3 regions of the Pseudoalteromonas sp. APC 3691 genome follow, and region 2 is predicted to be linked to each of the others. Evidence: predicted binding sites of a transcription regulator. Region 2 holds the regulator's gene; each other region holds the start of a gene.

Region 1 (4,242 bases), on a different contig from region 2:
CTAAACAACTCAGAAATATCTCGTAGTAATGCAACTAAGCAACTCCACAGTAATATGGCCGCGACTCCATAAAGCGTGTATTTATTTTTGCTTAAAAACTCCATATTAAACCTAAAGTACTACTCGTAAATTTGAAACTAAACTAACAGTAATTATTTAATTAAACAATAAGGGTCTGTTGATCTTTCAAGGTTAAATTTGCAGCAGTCTGTTTGGTATTTAGGCAAGGCAGAGCCTATATAGTGTGGTTATTCCCCATTAATGGGCGATAACGTAGCATTAATGCCAAACAGGCGCTGCCCAAAGGGTTCTTCCTAGGGGCTACTTACTCTTTGTTGCTCGGTTTTTACTTAGCCCACTAGGTTACAAATCTCGCGCCGCGATTAAATAGCCCCTAGTTTGAACAAATTTTAATCCGCAAAGTTCAACAGACCCTAAAGTTAATAGCTTAAACCTCTCGTTTGTTTTTAGCATTCACCCTTTTTAGTAATTGACCTTTTGGTCAGTAAAGCTACAATCAATCAATACGTTAAACACGCAAACTTTATAATGACCACACAAATAAAGCCAAATAAAAAAGAAGTCACACGCGAGAAAAACCAAAAACTAATTTTAGATGCCGCCGAGCAATTGTTTTCGCAATTAGGTTACGACGGAGCAAGTATGAGCATGGTTGCTAAAGAAGCGCAGGTGCCAAAAGCTAATATTTTGTATTACTTTAAAAGTAAGGATGGTCTGTACGAGTCTGTGATTGACCGCATAATAGCTAATTGGAACTTAGGGCTCGATAACGTCACAATTAACGACGATCCAGCTACCGTGCTTTATAACTATATTAAAAGCAAAGTAATACTGGCCGTAAATCAGCCAATGCAATCTCGCTTATTTGCCAGTGAAATACTGCGCGGTGCACCCTATTTACAAAACTACTTTAGAACCAATACCCGCCCTTGGGTTAAACAAAAGGTTGATGTACTTCAAGCATGGATGGACGCTGATAAAATGGATAAGGTTGATCCCTACCATTTGCTCTTTACTATTTGGTCTACCACGCAATATTACGCCGACTTTCAGGCTGAGGTTTTACTCGTAATGAACAAATTAGAGTACGACGAAACCGATGTGGCACAAATTACGCAATCAATTGCCCACATAATTTTAAAAGGTATTGGTCTTAAAATACCTGAGCAAAGTGAGACTTAACCCATGACATCCTTTACTACACCCGATTTATTTGACGATCATCGCGATAACGTGCAAGTAGCAGACAGCGGCCTTTATCACTTTGGTAAAAAAACCACGTTTTATGGCAAAGTAGTTACCGTTACCTGCCCAGAAGACAACTCTTTTGCCGCCGATATATTGCATGAAAATGGTGAAGGTAAAGTATTGGTTATAAACGGGTTTGCGAGCAAACGCTTTGCGTTTATAGGCGATATTATGGCTGAGCGTGCCCTAAATAATGGCTGGGAAGGCGTAATAATAAATGGCTGTTGCCGAGATATAGTAATACTTGCCACGATGAACTTACCTGTAATGGCGCTAGGCTCTACACCGCGTAGTACCTTAAAGCGCGGCTTTGGTGATAAAAACCAAGCTGTTACCATGCTTAGCACTACTATTGAACCTAACGATTGGGTTTACGCCGATATTAACGGTTTAATCATCAGTAAAACGCCCCTTATTTAGCACTCAAAACCATATAAATAGAGACCAACTTGGTGCATCTGCGCACCAAGTTGGTTTGTTTTAGCTCATTTTAATTTCACTATTTCTACAGCCCACATTTACAAATCTCATACAACCCAACAAAACCTGACCAGTTGGACAGGATTTTAATTTATGGCATTCCTCTTGCTTAGTCTAAGCACTATAAAATCAAAACTACCGATTAAAAAGCGGAGCCTTAGCAATTGCATTAAATTAGTGATCTATTATAACGCGAAGAAAATGACGCAGTGAGTGCGCTATTTAATCCGATAAAATGATCATGTTTTTAATAAAATTGGTATTCATAATAATAATAACCAGCCCGCTTTTTAATCACTCTTAACTTAATAAGTAAGTACTTGGTCAGTTTTATAATAATGAGCTGCAAATGAGTGATAAAAAAAACAACAAAGGTATATTTTGCAATCACGGTCCTACCCTGTGGCAAACAAACCACTCTGGAGTGCTTGCAAACAATCGCTTAGCTGTAAAAGATGTATTTGCAGTAAAGGGCGAGCGTAACAGCGCAGGCAACCCACACTGGTTTAAAACAGCTAAACCGGCTCAAAATACGGCAAGCTCGGTTAATAAGCTCATGACCGCTGGTTGTAACTTTATAGGCTTTACCCATACTGACGAGCTGGCTTATAGCTTAGAGGGTAATAATATACATTATGGCGTTGCGCAAAATCCTAAATTAAAAGGGCATGCTTGCGGTGGTTCGAGTATGGGGTCTGCTGCTGCAGTTGCTGCTAACTTAGCTGATATTGGCTTAGGCACCGACACCGGCGGCTCAATTAGAATACCCGCCAGCTATTGTGGTTTATATGGCATAAGGCCAAGCCATAACGTGATTGAAAAAGACGGCCTAATACCGTTGGCTCCGCCTTTTGATACCATAGGTTGGCTTACCCAAAGCGCCGAGCTATTAAGCGATGTAGGTAATGTACTGCTACCAAATCAAGCTATTAATAACGTTGATACCTTAGTTATTTGCGAGCCGTTATTTGAACTCGTTGACCCTGTTTTACAAGCCCCACTTAAACAATTGCTTGAAAAAACCAAGCCTAATTTTAAGCACCATAAAGAATTTGAACTACCTAACAGCAGCTTATTAAATAAACTTGCTGATAGTTTTAGAGTACTGCAAGGGCGAGCAATCGCAAAAACGCATAAAGACTGGCTTCAATTGCCGGGGCAACTTCCCCAGTTTGCTCCAGCAATTGCGGCACGTTTTAATATGGCGCTTGCCCTAACTGTTCAAGAAGAACAAGAAGCACTAAAAGTACAAACCCAATGGCAAACACTAATAGCTAAAAACCTAAATACAAACAGCTGTTTATTTTTGCCAACCACCCCCACAACCGCACCTAAATTAGGCGCCGACACAAGCGCCTTACGCATGCAAATTATTACGCTTTCGGCAATTGCAGGGCTTAGTGGCTCAGCGCAAGTGCATTTACCGCTGGCTGATTTAGCAAATGATCATCCGTATGGTTTTTCATTAATGATGAGCCACGGTAACGATAAAAGCCTACTTGCTTGCGTTAAGCACCTAGCTGCACACTTTAAACAGGACACACCGGCATGACCACACACAACATTGCATTTACCGCGTCTCATTTTTCGGCCACTGAAGCGGGTATAAATATACTAAAACAAGGCGGTACAGCTACCGAGGCTATGGTAGCGGCTGCCGCTGCTATTAGCGTTGTATATCCACATATGAACTCAATTGGTGGCGACAGCTTTTGGCTTATCGATAACCCAAACCAAAAAACGCCTACCGCTATTGACGCCTGCGGCCGTGCAGCAACTAATACAACGCCCTATAACTCGCTCGCGCAAATACCAGAGCGCGGCGGGTTAAGCGCACTGACTCAAGCGGGTACAATTCGCGGTTGGCAAAAGGCGCTTGAACTAGATGAGCACGCAGCACTACCACTGTCACAAATTTTAGCACCCGCTATTGAGCTTGCGCGCGAGGGCTTTACAGTTACAAAAAGCTTGCAAGCAGGCTGCGAAAAACTAGCCACTGCTAACAATACCAATGAGGCGTTTAAAAGCCTCTACATACCCAATGGCAAGCCCTTGCAAGCAGGTCAACATTTTAAAAACCCTAAACTTGCAGCAACGTTTGAATACCTAGCAAAACATGGCTTAAACGCATTTTATGAAGGCGCACTTGCCAACTCATTTGCCGCCGACTTAGCAAAAGCAGGCAGCTCAATTACCGCAGGTGACATTGCAAATACTAAAGCCGAGGTAGTTACTGCGCTAAATGCAAACCTCAGTGGTATTAATTGCTACAACTTACCCGCGCCAACACAAGGCGTGCATTCACTACAAATAATTGGTGCCGTAAATAAGTTAAAGCATTTAGCTAAAACCGATGCCGACTGGACACATTTAATTGTTGAGGCAACTAAACAAAGCTTTACCCATCGCCCTACCCTTTGGGCTGACCCTGAAGCATTAGGAGACGATTATAAAAACGCACTAACCGATAATCGCTTAAGCGAACTTGCTATC
Region 2 (4,242 bases):
AACCCGTCATTATCACTGGACCCAATTTAAAAATCACCGGTAAAGGCCTAGAAGCCGACTTAAAAACCGAAGTGATAAAACTAATTAACCATACGCGAACCATATATTATGACCAATAAAATATTAAAATCACTTATTATTCCTACACTTATACTAGCGTTTAATAGTAGTGCAGCAGAGCAAAACACGCAACCTGCTGCCAATCAAATTTCAATAAGCGCCGATAAGCAAGAAGGTCAATTAAAAGCTAATGTCGGAATTTTTGAGAAAAACGTTGAAATTATTCACGGTAACCGCCGTATCACAGCCGACCGCTTAGAAGTACATAAACGCGATGAACTTGGTGATAATAAACAATTATTAATTGCTACAGGTAGCCCTGCGCACTTTGAAGAAAAGCAATCAGATGGCACGACTATGAGCGCCAGTGCTGACGAAGTACGTTATGATGTATCTAAGCGTTTTTTAACGCTTGTTGGTAATGCACAAGTATCGCAAGCCGGACAAAAAATAAATGCTAAAAGCATTACCTACGACATAGAGCAGCAGCTCATCAGTGCCGAAAAAGATGAAAACTCAACTGACCGCGTTCACACAATTTTAGTACCGATCGAAACTAAAAAAAGTAAAAAAGGCGATAAAGGTCAACCATGAGCACATTAAAAGCAGAACTATTGGCAAAAAGCTATAAAGGTCGTGAAGTTGTAAAAAACGTCGGCCTTGAAGTACAAGCTGGCAGTATAGTTGGCTTACTTGGCCCTAACGGTGCTGGTAAAACAACGACTTTTTATATGATTGTAGGGCTTGTTCCTAGCGACAAAGGTAAAATATCTATTGATGATAACGATATTACTCTTTTACCTATGCATAGTCGTGCTAGATTAGGCATAGGCTACTTACCACAAGAGTCATCGATTTTTAGAAAGCTGACTGTTTATCAAAACTTAATGGCCATTTTAGAAACGCGCAAAGAACTAAATAAACAAGCCAGAGAAGACACGCTCAATAACTTATTAGATGAATTTAGCATACAACACATTCGTGATAGCCAAGGTATGGCATTATCGGGTGGAGAGCGTCGTCGTGTAGAAATAGCACGTGCGCTGGCAGCCGATCCTAAATTTATATTACTGGATGAACCGTTTGCCGGTGTTGACCCTATTTCGGTATTAGATATAAAGAAAATAATAGAACATCTTAAAAATCGTGGGATTGGAGTATTAATTACCGACCATAACGTAAGAGAGACCCTTGATGTTTGTGAAAAAGCCTACATTGTTTCTCATGGGGAGCTGATTGCATCAGGTACTCCAGAACACGTATTAAATGATAAAACAGTACGCGATGTTTACTTAGGCGAGCAATTTAGGCTGTAACATTTACGCCATGTCTTTAAGCATCTGCTAGTATTAATTATAACAACATAAAAGGATTGTTAGAGATACATGAGGCAATCACTACAGCTGCGCATGGGCCAGCAACTTACAATGACTCCACAGTTGCAACAAGCTATTCGTTTGTTGCAACTCAGTACATTGGATCTCCAGCAAGAAATACAAGAAGCTCTCGACAGTAATCCACTATTAGAGGTTGAAGAGGCAGACTATTCTGAAGACGCTGCTGGTAAAAACGAGCAAAAAGCTGATACCGATGACATAACTGTTAGCGCATCTGCTGATGATGCTCCGAGCGAATATGAACAAGATACTGGTGAAGCACTTGCAAAAGACACGCTAAGTGACGACATGGCTATGGATGTTAGTTGGGATGAGTACATGAGTGCCGCTCCTGCAGCCTCATCAGGTCCAATGCCTGAAGACGAATCAATATACCAAGGCGCCTCTACTGAAACGCTCCATGAGTATTTAATGTGGCAATTACAACTAACGCCATTTAGCCCTACCGATGAAGCCATCGCTATTGCGATTGTAGAGGCCGTCGATGATTCAGGTATTTTAACATTAAGCTGCGAAGAGATTTTAGAAAGCTTTAATCAAGAAAACGAAGATGATAACGAAGTCGAACTTGATGAAATTGAAGCCGTATTAAAACGCATTCAACTGTTTGATCCTGTTGGTATTGCTGCACGTAGTTTACAAGAGTGTTTGTGTATTCAGCTTAATCAATTTGATAAAGAAACACCTTACATTAATGAAACGAAAATGATTTTAACCGAGCATATTGATCTATTAGCAGCTCGCGACTATCGTACATTAATGAAAAAAACTAAGCTCAAAGAAGAAGAGCTTAAAGAAGTGATGACACTAATACATACTCTCAACCCAAAACCTGCAGATACTATTGTAAGGGAAGAATCTGAGTATGTTATTCCTGATGTGTCAGTTAAAAAAATTAAAGGCCGCTGGGTTGTCGAATTAAACCCAGATAGCATGCCTAAAATTCGTGTTAATAGCCAATACGCGGCAATGTCTCGCACTGTAAAATCAAGTGGCGACAGCCAGTTTATTCGCTCACATTTACAAGAAGCTAAATGGTTTATTAAAAGCTTAGAAAGTAGAAACGACACGCTATTAAAAGTTACTAATTGTATTGTTAAGCAACAACAAGGCTTTTTTGAACATGGCCCTGAAGCCATGAAACCAATGGTTTTAAATGATGTCGCTGAAATGGTAGAAATGCACGAATCGACAATTTCGCGTGTGACTACTCAAAAGTACATGCATACACCCCGTGGTATATTTGAGCTTAAATATTTTTTCTCAAGCCATGTAAGTACTGAAAACGGTGGTGAATGTTCATCTACAGCAATACGTGCGCTTATCCGAAAATTAATCGCAGCAGAAAACTCAGCAAAACCATTGAGTGATAGCAAAATAGCGGATATATTGGCTGAGCAAGGAATTAAAGTAGCAAGACGTACAATCGCAAAATACCGTGAATCTCTTGCTATTCCACCGTCAAATCAGCGTAAAAGTCTGATTTAAGACGCTAAACTAAGAGGGTAATGCTTATGCAACTAAACTTAACTGGTCGTCACGTAGAATTAACCGATTCACTAATAGACTATATTAATACTAAATTTGCGAAGCTTGAAAGACACTCTGATCATATTAATAATGTTCATGTCATTCTCGATGTAGAAAAATTAAATCAAAAAGCAGAAGCCACAATACACGTAAGCGGTGCTGAGCTATTTGCCTCTACAGAACATCAAGATATGTATGCCGCTATTGACTCGTTGATCGACAAGCTCGATCGCCAAGTAATCAAACACAAAGAGAAGCTTGCTCGACACTAATATGATGAAATTAAGTTCACTTATATGCCAGGACTGCAGCAAAGCTGCGGTCCTTTTTAATAGCAAAAAAAGAATTTTAGAGTTCATTAGCGAACTTGCTCACGACAAACTTCCGTATTTACCGCAACAAGATATTCTTAATGCTTTAATGAGCAGAGAGAAATTAGGTAGTACAGGTATAGGGCGTGGCATTGCTATTCCTCATGGAAGAATGAGCGGTGCAGAAGAGCCTTTGGCTTTAGTGCTCGTTAGCGAAACTCCAATAAACTTTGATGCAATCGATAATCGCCCTGTTGATATTTTTGTCGCACTCATCGTACCAGATGGCGATAACCAGCAGCACTTAAAGACTCTAGCAACCATTGCTGATAAACTAAACAACAAAGATTTTTGTAAACAGTTACGCAGTGCAAAATCTGATACTGAGCTTTACCAAGTTATTGTCGATCAATCATAGTTTTATAAAGGGTGTTAAATGGAGTTAATTATCATAAGCGGCCGTTCTGGTTCTGGAAAGTCGGTTGCTTTGCGCGTTGTAGAAGATTTAGGTTATTATTGCGTAGATAATATTCCAGTAAACCTACTACCTTCATTAGTTCGCAGTGTGTCTGATAGCTACGATAAAATTGCTGTTAGCATAGATGTGCGCAACATCCCTAAAGAACAAGATGAATTTAACGATATTCTTGAATACTTGCCTGGCTTTGCAAACCCTACGTTGTTTTATTTAGATAGCGACGATCAGACATTGATCAAACGCTTTTCTGAAACACGCAGATTACACCCACTATCAATAGACTCGTTGCCCCTTGATTTAGCCATCAAAAAAGAAAAAGAATTACTTGATGTATTAACCACTCGCGCCAACTTTATGATAGATACGACTGATTTAAGTGTTCATCAACTCGCTGAATCTATTCGTGAAAAGATTTTAGGTAAAAAAGATAAGCAACTGATTGTCACATTTGAATCATTTGGTTTTA
Region 3 (4,242 bases), on a different contig from region 2:
ACTGCCCTTCTACATTGGTATCTAGGTAATTTAAAATATCTGCTGCAGCCTTCAAACCACCCATTTTAGCAGCTTGTGCACCTGCTTGGCCGGCAAATTGTTTTTCCATTATTTCGTTTAGTTCTTGTAGTGCTGCTGGCTGAACCTCTTCAAGGTTTGCAATCCGCATGGTTAAATCTAAGCGTACTTTTTCAGGAAACTGAGAAATAATTTCAGCTGACTGTTCTGGCTCTAAATATGATAATACAATGGTTTGAATTTGCGGATGCTCATTGCGAATAATACTAGCGACTTGCTTAGAGTCCATCCATTTTAATGAATCCAAGCCTTTAGCGCCTGAGCCCATAACAATTTGGTCAATAAGGCTAGCGGCTTTGTCTTCACCAAGTGCTGCTGTAAGCGCTTTTTTAATGAAGTCTTCTGACTGAAAACCAATGGTACTAAAGCTTTGAATTTGCTCTATAAATAAGTTGTGTACAGCGCTTATTTTAGCTTGTGATAAGTCCTGTAGCCCAGCCATCGCCATACCCACTTTTTGCACCTGCTTAGGCTCTAAGTGTTTAAGGATTTGCGCGGCATCTTCTTCTGATAAACTCAAAAGTAATATAGCGGCTTTATCTACCCCATCAAGCTTATCTACATCAAAGGCTGGCGGGAGTTGTTTTTGTTCTTGATCAGTCATCTTCTGTTAACCACGCTTTCACTACTTGTGATGATAGTTCTGGTTCGTTAGCTACAAGGGCACGGATTGCTTTAAGTAAATCTTCGTCGCCATGTAAATCTGGTAACTGCAGTGTACCATCACTTGAGAAACCAACCGAAGCAGAATCAAAGTCTTTATTTAGCATATCAAGCGTGTTGTCGCCAATATCTACGCCTGAGCTTAGTGCATCTTCGTCGTATTCTTCTAGTGTATCGTCTGGGTAAATTAAGCGTTTAAGCATTGGTTTTACTACAGCCATTATCAATACAATGATAACTAAGGCGCCTAGTACAAGGCGGGCTATTTTCATAAACCAGTCTTGCTCCCACAGTGGCACTTCTATTGCTAAATTTGTTGCTTCACGTACAAACGGCACGGTAACTACTTCAAGTGCATCACCACGTTGCATATCAAAGCCCACACCGCCTTGTAGTAAGCGACGAATATTTGACAATGCTTCAACCGAGCGTGGAGCCATGGTTGTTTCGCCGTTTTCTCCCACTTTAGGAATATAGTCAACAGCAACTGATACGCTTATTCTGCGTATAACACCACTTTGTTGGCGCTTGTGCGAAATGGTTGTATCGAGTTCATAATTACGTGTAGCTTCTTTGTGGCTGCGTGTTGGAGACGTAGCAGTGCCTGCACCACCTTGCCCAGCAACCTCAGGAATATTTGAATTTAGCGGTGGCTGATTTGTAAGCGCACCTGGAATACCAACAGCTAGGCCGCCAATGTTATTTTCTTCAAATGTGGTTTCGCTTCTAACCGCTGGTAGGTCTGGGTTATAACGCTTTTGAGTTTCCTCAATCGAGCTGAAATCCATACTCAAATCAACTTGAGCTGTATAGTTTGCAAGCCCAACAACCGGTATTAAAATACTGTCTATTTTTTCAAGGTACTCTTGTTCGCGCTTACGCTCTAAATCGTATTCTTTACGAGAGCGTGCTGCTAGTGAGCTTTGCGAACCTGAATTTAATAATCGACCATTTTGATCGGTAACTGTAACACGTGCAGGCTCTAAGCCTTGTACTGCTGAGGCAATCATATCGACAACAGAGTCTACTTCTTCACGGTCAAGTGAGCGCCCACGTTTAAGTGTTAATACAACGGTAGCTGATGGTTTTTTCTCTCTGCGGGCAAATACGTTTTCTTTAGGAATAGCTAATAATACTTTGGCGCGAGTAATGTTGTTAAGCTCTTCAATTGTGCGTGCTAATTGCTGTTCACGACCATGTTTTAGGCGCTCACGCTCCAAGCGTTGGCTTACACCAAAGCCCATATCTTGCATAATAATGTCAGAGCCTGATGCTGGACCTTGCTCTAACCCTTCACGGGTCATTAGTAGCTTAATGTTTTGGTATTCACTTTCATCAACCGATACAACATTGCCATCGAGTTGATATTCAATTTTTTGTGCATCTAAAAAGTCTAATGTTTGAATAAGCTCTTCAGTTTGCATTTTGCCTAACGGCCGCATATCTGGCTGACGAGCCCAAATAATAATGAAAATCGCGATAGCCAAACAAATCGCTAATGCTATTACCAGTGTTACTTGGCGCAATACATCAACACCACTTAAAGCACTTAAGTAGCCTGACTTTTGTTCTTGTTGATCATCACCACCACTTTGGTCGATACCGCCGCCAGCAAGTGCTAGGTCTGTAGATTGGTTAGATTGCGCCACAATAATTCTCCACTACCTAATTAAACAGGCATGTTCATGATTTCTTTATAAGCTTCAACAAGTTTATTACGAACCTGTACTGTAGCCTCAAAAGCAACTGACGATTTTTGAGAAGCAATCATCGCCTCAGCAAGAGATACACTTCGATCACCCATTTCAACCGCTTTTACTTTTTGACCTGCATCTTGCTGTAGACCGTGCACTGTATTTAGTGCATCACTTAGCATGTCGCCAAATTGTGCTGTAGAAGTAGACTGCACCTGAGTTGGCAGTTTATTAGTTTGATTATTACGGCCGGCTTCTAAAGCCATTGATTGCATTTCTTGAAATACAGCACTGTTTTGAATTTTCATAATTTATCTCTGACACGCAGTGAACTCTTATAAGTAATAAAGCACAAAGCATGCCAAATAATTAATCACTAAAATACAATAGGTTAACTTTAATTTGTGTGAGTCAGAGTTTTGACAACCCTAAGTTCGCAGCGCAAACTTAGGGTTTATAGGAGGTTAAGCTGGAAGTGAAATACCTAAATCGCGCATTTGCGCTAGTTTATAACGTAAAGTTCGTGGGCTTATGCCCAACGTTTCGGCAACGTCTTTACGCTTACCTTGGCAACGTGCAAGGGTTTCTAAAATAATGCGATGCTCTTTGTCTTTAAGCTCATCTTTATAGCTACCGGTATCTGCCGCTAGCAAACCTTGTTTAGGCTCATCCTCAGCATGCGACTTTTCATCATAATATGCAGAGCTTAAAGTGCTTTTATCAACACCTTTGTCTGCATGTGCTAATTCTGTTGGCGATACGGTTTGCGCCGGTGCCAATGAAGGCTCCATAACAAAGTTATTAGATACTAAGTTTTCGATAAAAATAGCATGCTCGTTTATTGTATCGCCACTTCGCAATATAAGTGCACGCTGTATAACGTTATCAAGCTCGCGCACATTACCAGGCCACGCATGAGCCAGTAACTTTTGCTCGGCAGCTTTATCTAAATACGCCATAGGCTCTTTGCTTTTACTTATATGGCGCTCAATTAAATGCTTAGCCAATACAATAATATCGCCTGGGCGTTGGCACAATGGTCGCCACATAAGTGGAAAAACATTAAGCCTGTAATATAAATCTTCTCTAAACTGATTATCTACTACAGCTTCTTTTAAATCACGATTACTGGTTGCCAAAATACGTACATCGAGCTGAATAGTTTTACGCCCCCCTAAACGCTCTACTTCACGTTCTTGCAGTACGCGTAAAAGTTTAGCTTGTAGCCCTAAATCCATTTCAGTAATTTCATCAAGTAAAATAGTACCGCCTTGTGCTTGCTCAAACTTACCCGGACATGCTTGAATCGCCCCCGTAAAAGCCCCTTTTTCGTAACCAAATAACGTGGCTTCGAGCATATTTTCAGGAATAGCCGCGCAGTTAATCGCCACAAATGGCTCATTACATCGGCTCGACTTATCATGAATATAACGCGCAAGTACTTCCTTACCTGAACCACTTGGGCCAAGTACCATTACACTTGCATCAGAGCGTGCTACTTTACTTGCAAGCTCCAATAATTGAATACTAGTTGGGTCAGCAACAACGGGGCCGTCGGTTTCTTTTGCTTTTTCAGGCAAATAACGGCTCACCATATTTAACAGCACTTCAGGTGCAAATGGTTTTGCCATGTAGTCAATTGCACCTAGGCGCATGGCCTCTACCGCATCGTCAATTGTGGCATACGCCGTCATCATCAATACAGGTAAATCAGGGTGGTTTAATTTAATACTGCGTAGTAAATCAAGTCCACTCATTGCGCCCATTTGCACGTCGCTTACAACAAGCGAAAATTGATCTTTTTTAA

The links. Region 2 encodes sigma-54, which starts transcription at its own class of promoters, with help from an activator protein. Its sites were predicted from a motif close to GTTGGCACGNNNNTNGNNT; they were not measured.
Region 1: a site for sigma-54 is predicted at 1,842-1,860, ahead of QL998_RS16785 (amidase family protein). Genes of this name have one in related genera too.
Region 3: a site for sigma-54 is predicted at 2,783-2,801, ahead of fliE (flagellar hook-basal body complex protein FliE). Genes of this name have one in related genera too.

The regions. Positions count from the first base shown of each region.
Region 1 is NZ_JASDCB010000064.1:7,365-11,606, reverse strand. Features, by position in the region: gene yddG (aromatic amino acid DMT transporter YddG) at 1-104, opposite strand, end outside; gene QL998_RS16795 (TetR/AcrR family transcriptional regulator) at 550-1,203, shown strand; gene QL998_RS16790 (putative 4-hydroxy-4-methyl-2-oxoglutarate aldolase) at 1,207-1,689, shown strand; gene QL998_RS16785 (amidase family protein) at 2,099-3,301, shown strand; gene QL998_RS16780 (gamma-glutamyltransferase) at 3,298-4,242, shown strand, end outside.
Region 2 is NZ_JASDCB010000007.1:83,020-87,261, forward strand. Features, by position in the region: gene lptC (LPS export ABC transporter periplasmic protein LptC) at 1-119, shown strand, start outside; gene lptA (lipopolysaccharide transport periplasmic protein LptA) at 109-654, shown strand; gene lptB (LPS export ABC transporter ATP-binding protein) at 651-1,376, shown strand; gene QL998_RS04090 (RNA polymerase factor sigma-54) at 1,446-2,945, shown strand; gene hpf (ribosome hibernation promoting factor) at 2,972-3,259, shown strand; gene ptsN (PTS IIA-like nitrogen regulatory protein PtsN) at 3,264-3,716, shown strand; gene rapZ (RNase adapter RapZ) at 3,735-4,242, shown strand, end outside.
Region 3 is NZ_JASDCB010000006.1:46,187-50,428, forward strand. Features, by position in the region: gene fliG (flagellar motor switch protein FliG) at 1-682, opposite strand, end outside; gene fliF (flagellar basal-body MS-ring/collar protein FliF) at 675-2,390, opposite strand; gene fliE (flagellar hook-basal body complex protein FliE) at 2,411-2,743, opposite strand; gene QL998_RS03395 (sigma-54 dependent transcriptional regulator) at 2,900-4,242, opposite strand, start outside.